Regions from separate parts of the Sphaerisporangium sp. NPDC005288 genome, predicted to be linked through region 2. Evidence: riboswitches for the same ligand, from Rfam matches in the RefSeq annotation. Region 2 holds a riboswitch; the other holds the start of a gene.
What was found. A riboswitch is a leader RNA that binds a small molecule or an ion and turns the genes downstream of it on or off. The one in region 2 is predicted to bind glycine.
Positions count from the first base shown of each region.

Region 1: it holds a riboswitch for glycine, as region 2 does, so the genes downstream of both, gcvT (glycine cleavage system aminomethyltransferase GcvT) here and gcvP (aminomethyl-transferring glycine dehydrogenase) in region 2, are expected to answer to the same signal.

Region 1 covers NZ_JBEXGT010000050.1:31,765-42,288, reverse strand. Annotated here, with positions in the region: gene ABZU32_RS34515 (hypothetical protein) at 614-913, opposite strand; gene ABZU32_RS34510 (L-serine ammonia-lyase) at 1,317-2,693, opposite strand; gene gcvH (glycine cleavage system protein GcvH) at 2,854-3,243, opposite strand; gene gcvT (glycine cleavage system aminomethyltransferase GcvT) at 3,240-4,331, opposite strand; glycine riboswitch at 4,467-4,564, opposite strand; gene ABZU32_RS34495 (gamma-glutamyl-gamma-aminobutyrate hydrolase family protein) at 4,583-5,293, opposite strand; gene ABZU32_RS34490 (3-oxoacyl-ACP reductase) at 5,305-6,069, opposite strand; gene ABZU32_RS34485 (aldehyde dehydrogenase family protein) at 6,136-7,485, opposite strand; gene ABZU32_RS34480 (glutamine synthetase family protein) at 7,487-8,833, opposite strand; gene ABZU32_RS34475 (GntR family transcriptional regulator) at 8,978-9,700, shown strand; gene ABZU32_RS34470 (hypothetical protein) at 9,898-10,524, shown strand, end outside.
Region 2 covers NZ_JBEXGT010000010.1:19,287-29,810, forward strand. Annotated here, with positions in the region: gene ABZU32_RS11930 (hypothetical protein) at 12-389, opposite strand; gene ABZU32_RS11935 (TetR/AcrR family transcriptional regulator C-terminal domain-containing protein) at 573-1,190, shown strand; gene ABZU32_RS11940 (DUF5999 family protein) at 1,519-1,719, shown strand; gene ABZU32_RS11945 (alpha/beta family hydrolase) at 1,723-2,316, opposite strand; gene ABZU32_RS11950 (hypothetical protein) at 2,397-2,789, shown strand; gene ABZU32_RS11955 (hypothetical protein) at 2,959-3,774, opposite strand; gene gcvP (aminomethyl-transferring glycine dehydrogenase) at 3,877-6,744, opposite strand; glycine riboswitch at 6,914-7,040, opposite strand; gene ABZU32_RS11965 (MerR family transcriptional regulator) at 7,232-7,765, opposite strand; gene ABZU32_RS11970 (bifunctional nuclease family protein) at 8,002-8,472, opposite strand; gene ABZU32_RS11975 (MerR family transcriptional regulator) at 8,604-9,278, opposite strand; gene ABZU32_RS11980 (FHA domain-containing protein) at 9,291-9,794, opposite strand; gene ABZU32_RS11985 (mannose-1-phosphate guanyltransferase) at 10,148-10,524, opposite strand, start outside.

The DNA of each region.
Region 1 (10,524 bases), on a different contig from region 2:
CGCGCTTCCTCCTCGTTAAGGCTGGCGCGGGCCAGGCGGCGTGGCAGGACCCGGCGGGGACGCCGCCGGTGACCGGGATGACGGCCACGGCGCGCGGCGTCGTACGACGCGGAGGCCGGCCGGTCATCGTCGGCCGACGACCGGAAGCCCTGGTCGTGGCAGGCGACCCGGATCGACAGCGGTTGAGCCTGTCAGCGGCGACAGTGTTCGCCCGATCCCGCCGCCCTGTCAACGCCCACCGAAAGCTTCCGAAAGTCGCCACCTTGCCAGGCAAGGCCTATGGCTGCTCAACGGCCATATCCCACTGCTCGCGGTCAGGCCCACCAGATGAAAGTTTCGGAGACACGCCGAATCAATTTCGGCGCCCCCGGACGCGGTCGTCGCGCTCGGCCAGGGCCGGTAAGCCGTAGTGCTGTAGCCGGGCGAGCATCAGAGCAGAGGGGCGTCGACCACGCAGACGCGGGGCAGGTCGTCGCGAGAGGTGGAAGGCCGCCGGTCACGCGCCTTCGTGGGTGCCGAATGCGGTCGGCGGGCGTTCACTCTCCAGGCGCACCGAAGCCGTGCCTTCTGCACAGCCTGTCATAGGCGCTTCTGCAGCGCGTGAGATGGGGTGTCAGTAAACCCGGTAGGCGTCGTAGATGTACCCGTTGGTGCCTACATCGACGCGCCACCATTGATTGCCGGCGGAGCTGATGCACGAACCGGTGGCCCAAAGCGGCTGCTGGTATCCGAGCGTGCCCCACAACGAGGAAGAACCGCTAGGTTGATTGTGCACGGGTGTGCCCGCCTTGAAGGTCATGTACTGTCCTTGGATGGCACTGCAAGAACCCGCCGCATTTGCGGTGCCAGATGCGACGAGCACACCTGTGATCAGGAAGACGCTGACCATGAACACCCGGAAAAGGCGATTCATGTTCCCCCTTTCCTGTAAACCCCGCAGCCGTCGGTGAAATGGCCGACCGTGGACGCGTCTTCAATGTAATCGATACGCGATCTTCCAGCAAGACCATCTGGATGGAAGAGAGATGCGGGTACATCGCGCCTACCGGCGCGCCGCTGCCGGAGGTGCGCCGGGCCGGTTGGACGAGAGAAGTATTTCCCCTGCTCATCCGACCGTCAGGCGGCCGGTGCCGTCACACAGGTGCCGGTATCTTACTCACGGGTGATATCCCTCTTACTCGCCGACCTGACTCATTGCACATGGCGGATTTACTCGATCCGGCGCGTGCACATGAGTGGTGGATGGCGGTAATCGCTCGTCGGTTTTCCGTGAATTCCCGAACCCGATACAGCCGGTGCGGTCCTGGAGTCGGTCGTCAGCATTCGATGACGTTGACGGCGAGGCCGCCTCGGCTGGTTTCTTTGTATTTGTCGAGCATGTCGCGGCCGGTGTCGCGCATGGTCTTGATGGCCTTGTCGAGGGCGACGAAGTGGCGGCCGTCGCCGCGCAGGGCGATGCGGGCGGCGGTGATGGCCTTGATCGAGGCGACCGCGTTGCGCTCGATGCACGGGATCTGCACCAGGCCGCCGATCGGGTCGCAGGTCAGGCCGAGGTTGTGCTCGATGCCGATCTCGGCGGCGTTCTCGACCTGTTCGGGGGTGCCGCCGAGCGCCTCGGTCAGGCCCGCCGCGGCCATGGAGCAGGCCGAGCCGACCTCGCCCTGGCAGCCGACCTCGGCGCCGGAGATGGAGGCGTTCTCCTTGAACAGCACGCCGATCGCGCCGGCCGTGAGCAGGAAACGGATGACGCCGTCGTCGTCGGACAGCGGCGTGAAGCGGTCGTAGTACGTCAGCACGGCGGGGATGATGCCGGCCGCGCCGTTGGTGGGGGCGGTGACGACGCGGCCGCCGGCGGCGTTCTCCTCGTTGACGGCGAGGGCGAACAGGGTGACCCAGTCCATCGTCTGGAGCGGGTCCTTCTCGGGGGACTCGCTCTGCAGGCGCCGCAGCATCTGGTTGGCCCGCCGCTTGACCTTGAGGCCGCCGGGGAGCACGCCCTCCTTGGCGGTGCCGCGGCGCACGCACTCGGACATGACGTTCCAGAGGTTCAGCAGGGCCGACCTGATCTCCGCCTCGGTGCGCCCGAAGGCCTTCTCGTTCTCCAGCATGAGCCCGGAGATCGACAGCCCGGTCTCGGAGCACAGCCGCAGCAGCTCGGCGCCCGAGGTGAACGGGTGGGGCAGCTCGGTGTCGTCGGCCTTGATGCGGTCGGCGCCGGTGGCGTTCTCGTCCACCACGAAGCCGCCGCCCACCGAGTAGTAGACCTTCTCGCGGACCTGCTCGCCCTCGGCGGTGAAGGCGGTGAAGCGCATGCCGTTGGGGTGGCCGGGCAGGGAGATCTTGCGTTCGAACACCAGGTGCTCGCCGACGACGAAGGGGATCTCGCGGGTGCCGTACAGCTCGATGGTGGCGGTGTCGCGCATCTTCGCCAGGCGCTCATCGACGGTGTCCACGTCGACCAGCTCGGGCTTCTCGCCGGACAGGCCGAGCAGCACCGCCTTGTCGCTGCCGTGTCCCTTGCCGGTCAGGCCGAGCGAGCCGTAGAGGATCGCCTCGACCCGGGCGGTCTTCTCCAGCAGGCCGTCCTGGTGCAGGCCGCGGGCGAACTTGTGCGCCGCCGCCATCGGGCCGCCGGTGTGCGAGCTGGACGGCCCGATGCCGATCTTGAACAGGTCGAAGACGCTGATCGCCATTGATCATTCCGTCCTTGGAAGCGATGTCGTGCGAGGGATGCCCCCATATGCGCCGGGTACGCGCGGGACAGGTCATGCGGTGGTGGCGCCGGCCGGTCCGGGTGGCCGGCCGGCGAGAGTCGTCGTGGGTGGACGGGGATTGGTGAACGGACGGCGGGACTCAGGACTCGGCGGTGGTGACCGTGGTGTACTCCTCGGCGGTGAGGAGGTCCTCGTGGGGGCCCTCGACGCGCACGCGGAACAGCCAGCCGTCGCCGTAGGGGTCGGAGTTGACCAGCGACGGGTCGTCCACGACGACCTGGTTGACCTCCACGACCTCGCCGGTGAGCGGGGCGTAGATGTCGCTCACGGACTTGGTGGACTCCACCTCGCCCACCGCGTCGCCCGCTTCGACGGTGCCGCCCACCTCGGGCAGCTGCACGAAGACCACGTCACCCAGCGCTTCGGCGGCGAACGCCGTGATGCCCACGGTCACGGTGAGGCCGTCGTCGAGGCCGGCCACCCACTCGTGCTCCTTGGTGTAGCTGAGCTCCTCGGGAATGCTGCTCACTTGCTCCTCCGGTAAAAAGGCAGGTCAATCACGTCGACCGGTTCATGGGTACCACGGATGTCGACCGCGAGCCCGTCGGACACGTTGGTGTCCACGTAGGCCATCGCGATCGGCTTGCCGAGTGACTGGGACGGCGCGCCGCTGGTGACCTCTCCAACGACGGTGCCGTCAGTCAGCAGCACCACGGGATAGCCGTGGCGCGGCACTCGGCGGCCCCGCGCGACCAGGCCGGTCAGGCGCCGGCGCGGAGGGACGTCCTTGAGCGGCGCGAGCGCCGCGCGGCCGACGAAGTCGCCGGCCTTGTCGAACCGTACGACCCGGCCGAGGCCGGCGTCGAAGGGGGTCAGCCCGGCGTTCAGCTCGTTGCCGTACAGCGGCATGCCGGCCTCCAGCCGCAGCGTGTCGCGGGCGGACAGCCCGGCGGGGCGCAGGCCGTGAGAGTCGCCGGCCTTGGTGAGCTCCTGCCACAGCGTGACGGCGTCGCCCGCGGCGACGAACAGCTCGAAGCCGTCCTCGCCGGTGTACCCGGTGCGGGCGATGAGCGCCTCGACGCCGGCCACGGTGCCGGGCAGGCCCGCGTAGTACTTCAGGCCGGGCAGGTCGGCGTCGGTGAGCGTGGCGAGGATCTCCTGCGCGCGGGGCCCCTGGACGGCGATCAGCGCGTACTCGGCGGACCGGTCGCGAACCTCGGCCTGGAAGCCCTCGGTGCGCTCGGTGAGCTCGGCCGCCACCTGCTCGTAGTTGGAGGCGTTGGCCACGACGAGGTACTCCTCGGCGGCCAGGCGGTAGACGATCAGGTCGTCGAGCACGCCGCCGTTGGGCGCGCAGATCATGGTGTAGCGGGCCCGGCCCGGCTCCAGCGTCGACAGGTTGCCCACCAGCGCGTGGTCCAGCGCCTCGCCCGCCTGCGGCCCGGTGAGGAAGATCTCGCCCATGTGGGAGAGGTCGAACAGCCCGGCGGCCGTGCGCACCGCGTTGTGCTCGGCGGACTCGCTGCCGTAGCGCAGCGGCATCAGCCAGCCGGCGAAGTCGGTGAGCGTCGCGCCGAGGCTCTCGTGCACCTCGCGGAGCGGTGTGGGTCGGGACATGATGCGCACCTCAGACAGGGTTGGATGAGAGCATCCTCCCCCTCTGTCATCGGTGCCTGAGAGTTTCGCCCGGGTTTTACCGGACTTTCACCTTCGGCGAGGCCCCACGGAGAGGGCCTGCTTTCCAGAGATCACCTGGCCCGCGCGGTCCTTTGCCTTGTGAGGTTCGCGGGGAGGACTTGCTCCTTCAGGGGTCCTGACCGGATGTCAGGACACTCTCCCGCACGGGATCATCGGTGTTCCCGCCCACCCTACCAATGCCGATCGCCCGCCGTCGCGGCGGCGACGAGCGCCTCGAACAGCGGGCCGTCCTCGCCCGCCTCGGGGTGCCACTGGACGGCCAGGGCGAAGGGGTGGCCCGCCAGCTCCACGGCCTCCACGGTGCCGTCCTCGCAGGTCGCCGCGACCGTGAGGCCGTCGCCGAGGCGATCGGCGGCCTGGTGGTGGTAGTGGGCCGCGGCGACCTCGTCGTCCCCGAGGACCTTTGACAGGGCGGTGCCCGGCACCGGGCGCACCGGCAGGTGGCCGAACTCGCCGGGGGCCGGAGAGTGCCCGTCGTGCCCGACGACGTCCGGCAGGTGCTGGTGCAGGGTGCCGCCCAGGTGGACGTTCAGCACCTGCATCCCCCGGCACACCCCGAGGAAGGGGAGCCCGGCCGAGAGCGCCGCCCTGACCAGCCCGAACTCCGCCTCGTCACGGGACTCGCGGACGTAGCCCGTCCGCGGGTGCGGGCGCTCGCCGTACCTGGCCGGGTCGACGTCCCCGCCGCCGGCCACGATGAGGCCGTCCAGCCGGCCGGCCAGCGACGCCGGGTCGCCCGCCGGAGGCAGGATGACCGGCTGGCCGCCCGCCCGTTCGACGTGCTCGACGTAGGTGTACGGCAGCAGCGCCGCCGGCATCCGCCAGACCGTGAAGGCGGCGGGCTCGACGTAGCAGGTGATGCCGATGACGGGTCGCGACATGGTCGACCAGGCTACAGCGGGGTCACGTAGGCGCCGGAGATGCCGCCGTCCACGAGGAACTCCGCGCCGGTGATGAAACTGGCGTCGTCGGAGGCCAGGAAGGCGACCGCGGCGGCGATCTCGGACGCCTCGGCGAACCGGCCGAGCGGGATGTGCACCAGGCGCCGCTGCGCCCGCTCGGGGTCCTTGGCGAACAGCTCCTGCAGCAGCGGGGTGTTCACCGGTCCCGGGCACAGGGCGTTGACCCGGATGCCCTCGCGGGCGAACTGCACGCCGAGCTCGCGGGACATGGCCAGCACCCCGCCCTTGGAGGCGGTGTAGGAGATCTGCGAGGTCGCCGAGCCCATCACGGCGACGAACGACGCGGTGTTGATGATCGAACCCTTGCCCTGCCGCCGCATGTACGGGATGGCGTGCTTGCAGCACAGGTACACGCTGGTCAGGTTGACGTCCTGAACCCGCCGCCAGGCGTCCATGCCGGTGGTCAGGATGGAGTCGTCGTCGGGCGGTGAGATGCCGGCGTTGTTGAAGGCGACGTCGACCGAGCCGTAGGTGTCGAACGCCGTGCGGAACATCTCGGCGACGTCGTCCTCGCTGGTCACGTCGGTCCGGACGAAGACGCCCCCGACCTCTTCGGCGATCTTCGCGCCGCCCTCCTCGTCGAGGTCGGCGCACACGACCTTGGCGCCCTCCTCGGCGAAGCGGCGGGCCGTGGCGAGGCCGATGCCCCCCGCCGCGCCCGTGATGACGGCGACGCGGTCGCGCAGACGTTGCATGGTGAGGTACTCCCTGGTGCTGGTGGACTCCCGTGGCCCCCGGCCGGGGCGGTGGGACGGCGGCGGTCAGTGGGCGATGAAGACGTTCTTGGTCTCGGTGAAGGCGGCCAGCGCGTCCGGGCCCAGCTCGCGGCCGAGCCCCGACTGCTTGAACCCGCCGAACGGCGTCCAGTAGCGGACCGAGGAGTGGGAGTTCACCGACAGGTTGCCCGCCTCGATGGCGCGGGCGACCCGCAACGCCCGCCCGACGTCCCGCGTCCAGATCGACCCCGAGAGCCCGTATCGGGTGTCGTTGGCGATCTGGACGGCCTCGGCCTCACCCTCGAAGGGGACGACGCCGACCACCGGCCCGAAGATCTCCTCGGTGTAGGCGCGCTCGTCCAGCGACTCGTGGGTGAGCACGGTCGGCGGGAACCAGAAGCCCTTCCCGTCCGGGCACGTCCCCTGGAAGCGCGGGGTGCCGGTCACGAACGAGGCCACGCGGTCGCGGTGCTCGGCGCTGATCAGCGGCCCCATGGCGGTGCCGGGGTCGCGCGGGTCGCCCACGACGAGCCCGCCGACCGTCGCGACCAGCCGGTCGAGGAACTCCTCGAAGACCGGACGCTCCACCAGGATGCGCGAGCGCGCGCAGCAGTCCTGCCCGCTGTTGTCGAACACGGCCGAGGGGGCGGTGGCGGCGGCCCGCTCGATGTCGGCGTCGGCGAAGACCACGTTGGCGCTCTTGCCGCCGAGCTCCAGCGTCACCCGCTTGACCTGCTCGGCCGCCCGGGCGGCGATGAGCTTGCCCACCTCCGTCGACCCGGTGAAGACGATCTTGTTGACGCCCGGGTGCTCGACCAGCCGGGCCCCCGCGACCTCCCCTGCCCCAGGCAGGACCTGGAGCACCCCCTCGGGGAGGCCGGCCTCCAAGGCCAGCTCGGCCAGCGTCAGAGCCGTGAGCGGGGTCCACTCGGCGGGCTTCACGATGACCGTGTTGCCCGCCGCCAGTGCCGGGGCCGCCCCCCAGGTCATGATGACCATGGGGAAGTTCCACGGCACGATCACGCCCACGACGCCGAGCGGTTCGGCGAAGGTGATGTCCACCCCGCCCGGCACCGGGATCTGCTTGCCATGGTTGCGCTCCGGGGCGCCCGCGTAGAAGTGCAGGACGTCGCGGACGTTGCCGGCCTCCCAGCGGGCGTTGCCGATCGGATGCCCGGAGTTGGCCAGCTCCAGCTCGGCCAGCTCCTCGCCGTGCCGGTCGACCACCTCGGCGAAGCGCCGCAGCAGGCGGGCGCGGTCGCCGGGGGAGACCTCCCGCCAGGCGGGGAAGGCCTTCCTGGCGCGCTCCACCGCGCGGTCGGTCTCGGCGACGTCGGCGAGCTCGACGTCGGCGAGCACGGTCTCGGTGGCAGGGTTGATGATCTTCATGGTCATGTCACATCCGCTCGAAGCCGCGGAACAGCTCCCAGTCGGTCACCGCCGCGTCGAAGGCGGCCAGCTCGACCCGGGCGTTGTTGGCGTAGTGCTCGACGACCTGCTCGCCGAGCGCGTCCTTGGCGATCTTCGACCCCTCCCACAGCGCCAGGGCGTCGCGGAGCGTCGACGGCACGGTCTCGGCGCCCGCCGTGTAGGCGTTGCCGGTGCAGGCCTCCTCCAGCGGCAGCTCGTGCTCGATGCCGTACAGCCCGGCCGCGATGAGGCCGGAGACCGCCAGGTAGGGGTTGACGTCGCCGCCGGGCACGCGGTTCTCCACGCGCAGCGAGGGGCCGTGCCCGACCAGGCGCAGGGAGCAGGTGCGGTTGTCCACGCCCCACTTGACCGCCGTCGGGGCGAAGCTTCCGGGGACGTACCGCTTGTAGGAGTTGATGTTCGGCGCGTACAGCAGCGTCAGCTCGCGCATCGCGGCGAGCTGCCCGGCGATGAAGTGCTCGCCGAGCCGGGACAGCCCATGCGGCCCGTTCCCGGCCATGACCAGCTCGCCGTCCTCGCCGCGCAGCGAGATGTGGATGTGGCAGGAGTTGCCCTCGCGCTGGTTCGGCTTGGCCATGAAGGTGACCGACATGCCCTCCTGGGCGGCGATCTCCTTGGCGCCGTTCTTGTAGATGACGTGGTTGTCGCAGGTGGTGAGGGCCTCGGCGTACCGGAAGGCGATCTCGTGCTGACCGAGGTTGCACTCGCCCTTGGCCGACTCGACGTACATGCCCGCGCCCTCCATGCCGAGCCGGACCCGGCGCAGCAGGGGCTCGACGCGCGCGCCGCCGAGCAGGGAGTAGTCGACGTTGTACTGGTTGGCCGGGGTCAGCTCGCGGTACGCCTTGGACCACGCGGTCTCGTAGCCGTCGTTGTAGACGACGAACTCCAGCTCGGTGCCCACGTAGGCCGCCCAGCCGCGCTCGGCCAGCCGGGCCGTCTGCCCGCGCAGGATCTGCCGGGGCGAGGCCGTCACGTCCGAGCCGTCCTCCCAGACCAGGTCGGCCATCAGCATGGCCGTGCCCTCCTGCCAGGGCACCCGGCGCAGGGTGGACACATCCGGGCGCATCACGAAGTCGCCGTACCCCCGCTCCCAGGACGACATGCTGTAACCGTCGACGGTGTTCATGTCGATGTCCACGGCGAGGAGGTAGTTGCATCCCTCGGCGGCGTGGTGCAGCACCTCCTCGAGGAAGTAGCGCGCGGACAGCCGCTTGCCCTGGAGGCGTCCCTGCATGTCGGCGATGGCAAGGAGCACGGTGTCGACCCGCCCGGCGGACACCTCTTCACGCAGTTGGTCGACGGTGAGCACCGTGTCCCCTTCCGGCAAAAGTCTGGAAACAGACCATTGGAGGCATGCAAGCACCAGCGGCGGCCCCCCGTCAACGGTCCGCCCCGCCCCAGCGGCGGAATGGACTAATCTCGAACCATTGGGACCGTTTCAGGGGAGGGCGTGATGGACGGGCACCAGCTCGTCGCGCTCCTGCGGCCCGTCCGCGCCGGCAACGCCTTCGAGGAGACCGTCGAGCGGCTGCTGCAGGCCATCAAGCTCGGCGTCGTCGCGCCCGGCGACAAGCTTCCCCCCGAACGCGAGCTGGCCGCCCGGCTCGGCATCAGCCGGGTCACCCTGCGCGAGGCCATCCGCGCCCTGCAGGAGGCCGGCTACCTCGACGTGCGCCGCGGCCGGTACGGCGGAGCGTTCGTCGTCTACCAGCCCCCGCGCCCGCGCCAGGGCGACCTGCGCAGGGCCGTCAAGCAGATGGGCGCGGACGAGCTGGACGACGCGCTCACCTTCCGCATGGCCATCGAGTGCGGCGCCGCCCAGGTGCTGGCGGCCACCGAGCTCACCGGCGAGCAGCGCGAAACGCTGCGGCGCAGGCTGGCCGGCGTCAACGACGCCGCTCCGGCCGACTACCGGCGGCTGGACACCGCCTTCCACCTGTCCATCGCCGAGCTCACCGGGTCGGCGCTGCTGGCCTCGGCCGCCGCCGACGCGCGGCTGCGGGTCACCGACCTGCTGAACGCCATCCCCGTGCTCGGCCCCAACATCGACCACGCCGCCGCGCAGCACGCCGCGATGGTCGCCGCCATCCTCGCCGGGGACGCCGAGGCCGCGCGGCGGGCCGTCGTCGAGCACCTGGAGGGCACCGCCGCCCTCCTGCGCGCCTTCCTCGCCTGAACGCCCCCGGCGGCGATCGGCTGTGAACGCCGCGACCGGCCGCCGGAACCGGCGCCGCTCCGGGCACCGCGCCGCCCTCCCGATCGTCGAACAGAGGGCCGGCCGAGAGCGGGACCGACGGCCGGGGGAGCGGACGGCACGGCCCGGTGGATCAACGACCCCGGGACCGTACGTAGCATCGGTACTGGGGGATGCCTGTGGGAGTCTGGTTTCACGAACGGATCATCGACACCGGACGGCTGCCGCTCTTCTGCTTCCTGTCGGCGCTGATCGTCACGTTCGTCTTCACGCGCGTCAACGTGCGGCTGATCCGGGCCAAGGTGGGCTGGTTCCGCGACGTCAACGTGGGCGACGTCCACGTCCACCACGTCGTGTTCGGCGTGATCCTCATGATGTTCGGCGGGGTCGCCGGGCTGGTCACCGCGGGGCTGTCCTCCGGCTGGTACGCCTGCACCGCGGCGGTGTTCGGGGTCGGCGCGGCGCTGGTGCTGGACGAGTTCGCGCTGATCCTGCACCTGCGCGACGTCTACTGGTCGGAGGAGGGGCGCACGTCGGTCGACGCGGTGTTCGTGGCCGTCGCGGTGACGCTGCTCCTGCTGCTCGGCCTGCGCCCCTTCGGCTGGGAGGAGCCCGAGCCCTCTCCGGCCGGCCGATGGTCGGCCGCCCTGTTCCTGCTGCTCAACCTCGCGCTCGCCGTGGTCACGCTGCTCAAGGGCAAGATCTGGACCGGCCTGGCCGGGCTGTTCGTCCCCGTCCTGCTGATCGTCGGCGCGGTGCGGCTCGCGCGTCCGGGGTCCCCGTGGGCGCGCTGGTTCTTCGCCCCC
Region 2 (10,524 bases):
GTCTCAGCGGGTCAGCGCGCGGCGGCGAAGGGACGCGGCACGCGGGCGATGCCGGTCAGCCGGTTCTCCTCGCGCAGCGTGCGCAGCCGGTCGACCTCGGCGGTCCACTTGGCGCCCTCGGGCGTCGCGACGCCCTTGCGCCGGCGGATGCGGTCGTCGTAGGCCTTGACGCCGAGGGTGGCGCGCTGGGCGGCCTCGGCGGCGCGCAGCGCGTCGGTCAGCGCGCGGTCATAGGCGAGCCCGGCCGCCCGGAGCTCCTCGGCCCCGGCGCCGGCGGCCTGGGCGCGCCGCAGCCCGCCCTCGGCCTCGCGCGCCTTGTCCAGCAGCTTGGGGAAGCTCTTTCCGACCTCCTGGTCGGCGTGGTGCCTGACCTCCGCCTCCCGGCTCACGCTCGGACGGAAAAACGCCATCGCCTGCCCTTTCTCAGCACATCGCCGGTGATCCGGCGTTCCTCGCTCGCCATAGCGTACGCCGCCCGGAGCACCGGCCTCGCCCCGGCGTCCCCGAGTGAGGGCGGACGGCACGGCGCGGCGCCCTTTACAAAGTAAGCCATCGTCGGGACCATGCCTGGTATGCCAGCGAAGCGACCTCCGGTCCCCCTGTCCCGCGAGCGCATCATCGAGGCCGCCCTGCACATCGCCGACGGCCAGGGGCTGCGCCGCCTCACCATGCGACGCCTCGGCGACGCCCTGCAGGTCGAGGCGATGGCGATCTACCACCACCTGCCCCGCGGCAAGGAGGCGCTCATGGACGCCCTCGCCGAGCACGTCACCACCGTCACCGTCGAGCCGTCCGACGGGGGGTGGCGGGAGGTCGCCCGCGCCTGGGCCCACGCGGGCCGCGCGGCCCTGCTGGAGCACCCCGGGGTGCTGGCCCTGGCCCTGACCAAGCCGCCGCAGGGCACCGCGCTCATGGCGATCCGCGAGCAGGCCGAGCAACTGGCCGCCGCGGGGTTCGGCGACCCCGCCCGCGCCGCCCAGGCCGTGCGGACGCTGCGCGCGTACGTCATGGGCAGCGTCGCGGTGGAGATCCAGCGCTCCGGCTGGGCCGCCCCGCCGGAGGAGGCGCAGGACGAGCAGGACGGACGGCTCCCGGCGCCGGCGGCCACCCGGGCGGAGCCCGCCGAGGAGGCCGCGGCGGCGTTCGAGCGCGGGCTGGAAGCCCTGTTGAGAGGGCTTCCCAGCTCGTAACCGTTCGTTTATCTGTTCGGCGGCGAGTCGTGCTTGGACCGTTATCTCACCTGGGGCAGGCTTGTGTCGCAGGTCACAGCGCCGGATCAGCCTTCCGGGCCCCCGCGGACCCCCTAATCGAAGGATCCAAACCGTCCCAATGGGCTATGTCGTACGCGTGTGACCCGCAGCACACTTACTCTGTAGGTGTGCGTTAGCGCACACTGTCAACAGCAGAAGCGCTCGTCCCCGTTCGGCGGGGACATGGGGGAATCGGCGCGGGGCAGCGGTGCCTGGCGATGACGCCCCCGCGAGCCCCAGACCGAGAGAGAAAACCGGAGGCACGCCAATGTGCCCGCATGAGCCGTCCTGTCCGACCACCAACGCGCCGGACCGCGAAGCCGCCCGCACGATCGCGGCGCACCCCGAGCAGGGGTGGAGCCTGCTGTGCAACGGCATCGTGCTATTCGAGGACACCGGGGAGCTCCTGCCCGACGGCGCCATCATCGCCCCGCACCGTCCCACCGACCTGGCCATAAGCGCGGCCTGACCTTCACGCGAACCGGGGGCCGAGCCATCCGGCGACGACCTCGCCCACCCGGGCGGGGTTTCTGTTGAGGTCATGTCCCTCACCCGCGAGCACCACCAGGCGTGCAGCGTCCGCCTGATCGGGGACTCCGAAGCGATCACGGTCACCGCTGACCACCAGCACATCGACGCCCGCCTCGCGAAGCTCCTGCGCACGCGAGCGGCCCGGGTTCCCGGGCGGGTGCAGCGGGAAGGCCAGCGCCACCACCGCCTCCGCGCCGACGGCGCGCGCCGTCCGGCAGGCCACCCGCGCTCCGTTGCTCCTGCCGCCCTGCACCAGGGCCAGGCCGGGAAACCGTTCTCCGAGCGAGGCCGCCAGCGCGGTCCACGCCTCGTCCTGCCTGGCCGGCGACCCCGGAGCCCGGGCGCCCGCGACCCTGAACGGCTGCAGCACCCGCGCCACCGTGCCGCCGATCGCCACCACCGCGTCCCGGACGGCCAGCAGGTCGGGCGAGTCGACCCCGCCCGCCGACCCGTGGGTGAGCAGGAACAGGAACCTCGGCGCGGGCGCCTGGTCGACCTCCACGATCGCCGCCCCCCGCGGCGTCATGATCCGCATGGCCGACACGGTACTCGGGGACCAGCCCTCTACTTCTCACGGGGGATGTCGCCGCCCGGTGTCTGTGCCAGATTAAGGGGGTGCCGGATAATTCATTGCCCCGTGACGAGCTTCGCGCCACCGTGGAGGCCCGCCGGGACCTCGGTTCCGACTACGAGCAGGCGCTGATCGAGTCGTTCCTGGAGAAGATCGACTCGACGATCGAGTCCCGGGTGCGGGCCGAGGTGGCCGCGCAGAACGGGTACCCCCTCCAACCCGGCCCCGGCGGGCCGTACGCGGCGCCGCATCCCGGCCCGGGCAAGCAGCCCAGGCAGGTCGACGCCACGATCCCGATCGCGCTCGGCTCGCTCGGCATCGGCATCCCGCTGACCGCGATCGCCGCCGGGCAGGCCGGGCCCGCGGGGCTGTTCCTGGCCTGGACCGGCATCATCATGGTCAACGTCGCCGCCGCCGTCGGCCGCAGACGCCGCTAGCCGTACGCGGTCACCAACCCGGTGACCCGGTGAGTTCGGCCGACCGGCCGGTCAGCGCGCCGGCAGGGCGGCGCGCACGGCTGCGATGGCCTCCTCCTGCGAGGCTCCCAGATCGCTCGCAGCCCGGACGAACTCCTCGGCCGTCAAGCTGAGGCCTGGGCCGGGGCGGCTACTGGGAGGGGGCGGTGTCGTCGCGGGTGAGGCGGAGGCGCACCTGGTCGGCCACCGTCTCGTCGGGGTGGCCGAGCCCGTACGCCCACACCTGCTCGGCGTCGGCGTCCCGCCCGCGCAGGGGCAGCGTGCGGGCGAGCAGTTCGACGGCGAGCGCGACGCCGTCGGCGTCGCCGTCGCCCTCGGCGGCCGCGGCGAACTCCCCGCAGGCCATGTCGAGGTGGGCCATGCCGAGCAGCACCCGCAGGCGCCCGGGGTCGGCCACCTCGGGCAGCTCCAGGGCGTCGAGGAGCAGGTCGGCGGCCTCGCCGGGCTGCCCGTCCTCCAGCAGGTACTCAGCCAGGCGCTGGGCAGCCTCTGAGCAGGCCCGCGGGTCGCGGGTGGCCAGGGCGGCGCGCAGCGCCGCCTCGGCGGCGCGGTCGTCGCCCTGGGCTTCGGCGATGCGGGCCAGGGCCAGGTGTGCACCGGGCAGGTAGGCCGGGGTGCCGACGCCGATCACGGCCTGCCAGGCGGCGCGGGCCTGGTCGGCCATGCCTTCCTGCTCGAACCCGCGCGCCAGGTGGCAGGCCGCCTGGGCGGCGTACTCGGGGTGGCCGGTGGCCAGGGCCGTGCGCGCGGCCGCCCTGGCGCCGGTGAGGTCGCCGCGGCGCTCGAGGACCAGGGCGAGGCCGACGGCCGCCTGGGCGCGGTCGGCCTCGCGCTCGTCGGAGGCCAGCGCGGCGAAGATCTCGGCCGCGGCCTCCAGTTCGCCGCTCTCGGCGAGCCTCCGCGCGTCCTCGATCCGCCGGCCGGACTCGACCTCGTGCGCCGCCATCGGGACCTCTCCTCCGCCTCGGAAATCCCGGCCTCGCGACGCGGGCGCGCCGTCGCGCGCGACATATTATGCCGATCCAGGCGGAGCCTCGAGGGCGGTCGCTCAGTCTTCGTATGCCTCCAGCGGGGGGCAGGCGCAGACCAGGTTGCGGTCGCCGTAGGCCTGATCGATGCGGCGGACCGGTGACCAGTACTTGTCCTCCCGCAGCGACGGCAGCGGGTAGGCCGCCTCGGCGCGGGTGTAGGGGTGCTTCCAGTCGTCGGCCAGCAGGCACGCGGCGGTGTGCGGGGCGCCGCGCAGCGGGTTGTCGGCCCGGTCGTAGCGCCCGGAGGCGACCTTGGCGATCTCCTCGCGGATGGCGACCATGGCGTCGACGAAGCGGTCCAGCTCGGCCAGGTCCTCGCTCTCGGTCGGCTCGATCATCAGCGTGCCGGCCACCGGGAAGGACATGGTGGGGGCGTGGAAGCCGTAGTCGATGAGCCGCTTGGCGACGTCGTCGACGGTGACGCCGGTCTCCTTGGTGATCGGGCGAAGGTCGATGATGCACTCGTGGGCGACCAGGCCCTCGCGGCCGGTGTAGAGCACCGGGTAGTGCGGGGCCAGGCGCCGGGCCAGGTAGTTGGCCGACAGTATGGCCTGCTCGGTGGCCGCCTTGAGGCCCTCGGCGCCCATCATGCGGATGTAGGCCCAGGAGATGGGCAGGATGCCCGCCGACCCGTACGCCGCGGCCGAGACGGGCCCGACGGCGCCGTCGGCGCGCTCTCCCAGGGGGTCGCCGGGCAGGTAGGCCGCCAGGTGCGAGCGGACCGCCACCGGGCCGACGCCGGGACCGCCGCCGCCGTGCGGGATGCAGAAGGTCTTGTGCAGGTTGAGGTGGGAGACGTCGGCGCCGAAGGACCCGGGCTTGGCCAGGCCGACCAGCGCGTTGAGGTTGGCGCCGTCGACGTAGACCTGGCCGCCTGCCTGGTGCACCCGCTCGCAGATCTCGGTGATGGTCTCCTCGTACACCCCGTGGGTGGAGGGATAGGTGACCATGATGGCCGCGAGCCGCTCGCTGTGCTTGTCGATCTTGGCGATCAGGTCGGGGACGTCCACGTTTCCGTCGTCGTCGCAGGCCACGACCACCACACGCATACCGGCCATGACGGCGCTGGCGGCATTGGTGCCGTGCGCCGAGGACGGGATGAGGCACACGTCGCGCTCGCCGTGGCCGTTGGCCCTGTGGTAGGCGCGGATGGCGAGCAGCCCGGCGAACTCGCCCTGGGATCCGGCGTTGGGCTGCAGGGAGACCGCGTCGTAGCCGGTGACCTCGGCCAGCCAGCCCTCCAGGTCGCCGATCAGGCGCAGGTAGCCCTCGACCTGATCGGCCGGGGCGTAGGGGTGGACGCCGGCGAACTCCGGCCAGCTGATGGGCTCCATCTCGGTGGTGGCGTTCAGCTTCATGGTGCACGAGCCGAGCGGGATCATCGACCGGTCCAGGGCGATGTCCCTGTCCTGGAGCCTGCGCAGGTAGCGCAGCATGGCGGTCTCGGAACGGTGGGAGTGGAACACCGGGTGCGACAGGTAGCCGGTGGTGCGCAGCAGCCCGGCGGGCAGGGCGTCGGAGGCGGAGGTGTCCACGTCGTCCAGCACGACCCCGGTCACGCCGAACGCCTCCCAGACGGCCTGGAGGTGCGCGCCGGTGGTCTTCTCGTCACAGCTGACGCCCACGTGGTCGGCGTCGGCCAGGCGCAGGTTGACGCCGCGGTCCAGGGCCGCCGCGACGACCTCGGCGGCGCGGCCGGGGACACGGGCCAGGACGGTGTCGAAGAAGTCGTCGTGGACGACCTCGACGCCGCCGTCGCGCAGGCCGGCGGCCAGCACGGCGGCGTGCCGGTGGGTGCGCTGCGCGATGCGCCGCAGGCCCTCGGGGCCGTGGTAGACGGCGTACATGCCGGCGATCACCGCGAGCAGCACCTGCGCGGTGCAGATGTTGCTGGTGGCCTTCTCCCGGCGGATGTGCTGCTCGCGGGTCTGCAGGGCCAGCCGGTGGGCGGGGCGCCCGTCGGCGTCCTGCGACACCCCGACCAGCCGGCCGGGCATCTGCCGCTGGAGCCCTTCGCGCACGGCCATGTAGGCCGCGTGCGGCCCGCCGAAGCCGAACGGGACGCCGAAGCGCTGGGAGGAGCCGATGGCGATGTCGGCGCCCAGGGTGCCGGGGGCCTCGACCAGGGTCAGGGCCAGCAGGTCGGCGGCGGCGACCACGAGCGCGCCGCGGGCGCGGGCCTGGGCGGCCACGGCGCGGAAGTCCTTGAGCCGGCCTCCGGCGCCGGGGTACTGGACCAGCAGGCCGAACAGCTCCCCCTCCGGCAGCCCGGCGGCCAGGTCGGCCTCGACCAGCTCGATGCCGAGCGGCTCGGCGCGGGTGGCCAGCACCGCCTTGGTCTGCGGCAGGGCGTCGGCGTCGACGACGAACACCGGGGACTTGGCGCGGCCGGCGCGGCGGGCCAGGGTCATCGCCTCGGCGGCGGCGGTGGCCTCGTCCAGCAGCGAGGCGCCGGCGACGTCCAGCCCGGTCAGGTCGGACACGACGGTCTGGAAGTTGAGCAGGGCCTCCAGGCGGCCCTGGGAGATCTCCGGCTGGTAGGGGGTGTAGGCGGTGTACCAGCCGGGGTTCTCCAGCAGGTTGCGCCGCACGACCGCCGGGGTGATCGTGTCGTGGTAGCCCAGGCCGATCATCGAGGTGGGCACCTGGTTGCGGGCGGCCAGGGCGCGCAGCTCCGCGAGCGCCTCCTCCTCGCTCGCGGCGGGCGGCAGGTCGAGCGGCTCGCCGGAGCGGATGGCGCCGGGGACGGCGACGGCGATCAGGTCGGCCACCGAGGCGTAGCCCACGGCCTCCAGCATGCGGGCCTGCTCGGCGTCCGACGGGCCGATGTGCCGGGTGGCGAAGGGCGGTGCGAAGAGGTCGCGAAGCGGTGACCGATCGGTCATGGGGCCCTCCTACAAGGGGTAGAGACCGGCGCTGAGCGCGCGCGTATGCCGGATCTCCCCCTCTGTCAGCGCGACATCCTCATCGCGACCTGAGAGCTTCATCCCCTTGCGGGGGATTTGCACCGTCGGTGAGACACGCCTGGCGGGCACGCCTACTTTCCAGAGTCGCCTCGCCTGTGCGGTACGTGGGCCTGAGAGATTCCGGGGAGGTTGCTCCTTCGGCGCCCGGGGTCACCCGCCGGCGCCGCAGGTGGTGCGGTGCCGGCCCGTGCCCGGGTCTCTCCCGCACAGGGTCAACAGCTTTCCCGGTAATCGTACCGTCCCGCCCCGAGTAGGGAGTTACCCCTACATTTCGGGATTTGCCATGTTTTATCCCTGTAGGGCGGGTATGTAGGGACCCCGACCACCCCGTAGATCTTCTGGGATATGTGCGACAGCCCCCGGCCCTCCTCAGCGGAGGGAACCTCCCCGTCCCGGCCCTCCGGCCTCAGCCCGTCTTGCGGGCCTTCCTGCGCTTGGCCAGCTCGTCACCTGGGTGGTCCTCCAAGGAGTCCCGGCCGGCCGGCTCCGCGCGTTCCCCCGGCAGCTCCGCCAGGGAGCCCTCGACCTCGCGCCACACGCCGCCGAGAGCGATGCCGAACACGCCCTGGCCGCCCTCGAGCAGGTCGATCACCTCGTCGGCCGAGGTGCACTCGTAGACGCTCACCCCGTCGCTCATCAGCGTGATCTGCGCCAGGTCGTTGACCCCGCGCTCGCGCAGGTGCTGGACGGCGGTGCGGATCTGCTGGAGCGACACCCCGGTGTCCAGCAGCCGCTTGACCACCTTGAGCACGAGGATGTCGCGGAAGCTGTACAGCCGCTGGGATCCCGACCCCTGCGCCGCGCGAACCGACGGCTCGACGAGCTGGGTGCGCGCCCAATAGTCGAGCTGACGATAGGTGATGCCGGCCGCCGAGCACGCCGTCGGGCCGCGGTATCCGACGTCGGCGGGCAGAGACGCCGGCCGCTCGTCGAACAGCAGGCCCTGCTCGCCCGCGCGTTCCCGCGCCGACTGCCGCTGGACTGGATCGTGCTGGCCGGCCGTCTTGCCCTCGCCGCTGCTGACCGCCACTGCGGACCTCCGGCTTCCTCTCATCCCACGGTCTGATCTGGGGGTTCGTGAATTACAACCGTGGGTTCCCTTGCACCGTAGGACTGGCGCGATGCTCAGTCAACGATCCCGCCCGGCGCGTCGTGAAGCGTAAATGCCCGAAATGGCTAACCCGCACGGCCGAAGTCCTCGGGCGTGATCGTGTCAAGGAACTCGCGGAACTTCTCGACCTCGTCCTCCTGGTCATCGGGGATGATCACACCGGCCTCGCGCACGACGTCCTCGCTCGCGAAGATGCTCGCACCGGTGCGCAGCGCCAGCGCGATCGAGTCCGACGGCCGGGCGCTCACCTCCACCCCGTTGGAGAACACCAGGTCGGCGAAGAAGATTCCGTCACGCAGCGCGACGATGTTCACCGCCGTCAGCCGCACGCCCAGAGCCTCGATCACGTCCTTGAACAAGTCGTGGGTGAGCGGCCTGGGGGGCGGCTCCTCCGCCTGAGCCAGCGCGATGGCCGTGGCCTCGGTCATCCCAATCCAGATCGGCAGGTATCGCTCGCCCTTGGCCTCCTTGAGCAGGACTATGGGCTGGTTGGAGGGCATCTCGACGCGGACCCCCACGACCTCCATCTGCAACACAGGCTGCTCCGTCTCATCGGGTCGCCGCCCCGCTCCGGGCCCGTTCCCTCGCGGCTCTCGGCTCGCGGCGTGACCATCGCCGCAAAATTCAACGTAACATCCCCGCACCCCGAAATGTCCGGGCGGCTCCGTCAGCGGCCCAGAATGCCGCGCAGGCCGGTGCGGACCAGGGCGGTGTGCAGGTCCTGCAGCAGACCGGACAGCTCTCGCGCGGTCTCCTCGGCGCGGCCGGCGGCGCCCGGCGCGCGGCGCCGCAGCAGCGGGGCCACGGCCTGCTCGACCAGCCCCGCCTCCCGCTCGGCGGCGGCCTTGAGCACCCGCAGGTGGCGCGGATGCAGGCCGAACCTCGCCAGCGCGCCCGAGGCGCGGGCGACGGTCAGAGCCTCGGCGTCGTACCACCGGGCCACCCGGGTGAGCAGGCCGAAATCCTCCAGCTCGGCGAGGGTCTCCTCCTCCAGCCCGGCGGCGGCCAGCAGTTCGGCGCGGCTGAGCCGCACCTCGGCCACCGGCGCCTCCCCGCCCACGGCGCGCGGGCGGTTGGCGCCGTCGGGACCGGCGGTGTCCAGGTGGTCCTTGATCACGCGCAGCGGCAGGTAGCGGTCGCGCTGGGCGGTGAGGATGTAGCGCAGGCGCTCGACGTCCGCGTGGGTGAACTTGCGGTACCCCGAGGGGGAGCGCTGGGGCTCGATGAGCCCCTCGCCCTCCAGAAAGCGGATCTTGGAGACGGTGACGTCGGGGAAGTCGGCCCGCAGGACCTCGAGGACCTCCCCGATGCTCATGAACGCCCTCGCCGCCTGCGCGCCCATCACCGCACCTCCTCACCCACGCGTGAGGAACACCAGCCGGAACTTGCCGATCTGGACCTCGTCGCCGCCCGACAGCGGCAGCTCCTCGATGCGCTCGCGGTTGACGTAGGTGCCGTTGAGGCTGCCGACGTCCCGGGCGGTGAAGTAGGCGCCCCGCCGGTAGAACTCGGCGTGCCTTCGCGAGACGGTGACGTCGTCCAGGAAGATGTCGCTCTCGGGATGACGGCCCGCCGTGGTGAGATCGCTGTCGAGCAGGAAGCGGCTCCCGGCGTTCGGCCCGCGCATCACCACCAGCAGGGCCGTACCGGGCGGCAGTTGCTCGACCGCCGCCCGATCGGGGATGAGCGTCTGGCCCGTCGCCTCGCCGTCCATCGCCTCGATCCCGCTCAGGGAGATCGTGGAGGTGGTGTCCCCCGGCGTGTTCTCGACGCGGCTCAACGGCGACCCGCACCGTGAGCAGAAACGGGCGTCCTCAGGGTTGGCATTCCCGCACTGAGTGCAGTAGACGCTCGGCATCGATCGGCTCGGCCTCCTACCGCGAAGTCGCGGCGACGGTGCTCTGGGCGGCGTGCCTCGGATCTTCGCTTCTCATGGTTGCTCAGACTGCGAATGCCGCAACTTACGCTGATGAGTCGCAAAGGTCAAGATGAGGGCAGGCTCGCGGGTTCGGACATGCTTGTGACGCAGGCTCACTCGGGTCTGGCAGGCGGGGGGCTCGCTCGGATTCACGGCGCTCGCCCCTCGTTCTGCTGTCGACTCGGCTCGCCGCGCCGGTCCAAAGTTACCGTCCAGGCAGCCCTCCGGTCCATGCGCCGCGCCGTTCGAATGTGACCCGAATCGCTGGTTTCGCGGCAGAACGTCGCCCGTGGTCAGGTGCCGACGGCGTGCTCCACGACCCGCGCCCAGCGCTCCAGGAGACTCTGGGCGACGTCCAGGTCCTCCCCCTCGGCCCACAAGTGCGTCACGGCCTCGGTGGGGTCGGGCAGGATGAGGGCCCAGCCGCCGTCCTCCTCCACCACCCGCACGCCGTCGGTGGTGTCCAGGCGGTATCCGTCGGCCGCCTCCACGACCGACCGCATGACCGCCCCCTTGGCCGCCCAGGGCGTCGGCACGGTGCGCTTGAGCATCTTGGCCTGCGGGATGCGGGCGTCGATCTGGCTGAGCGACAGGCGGGTGCGCGCCACCAGGCCGAGCAGGCGCAGGAACGCGGCCAGGCCGTCCACCGTGGGGGCGAACTCCGGGACGA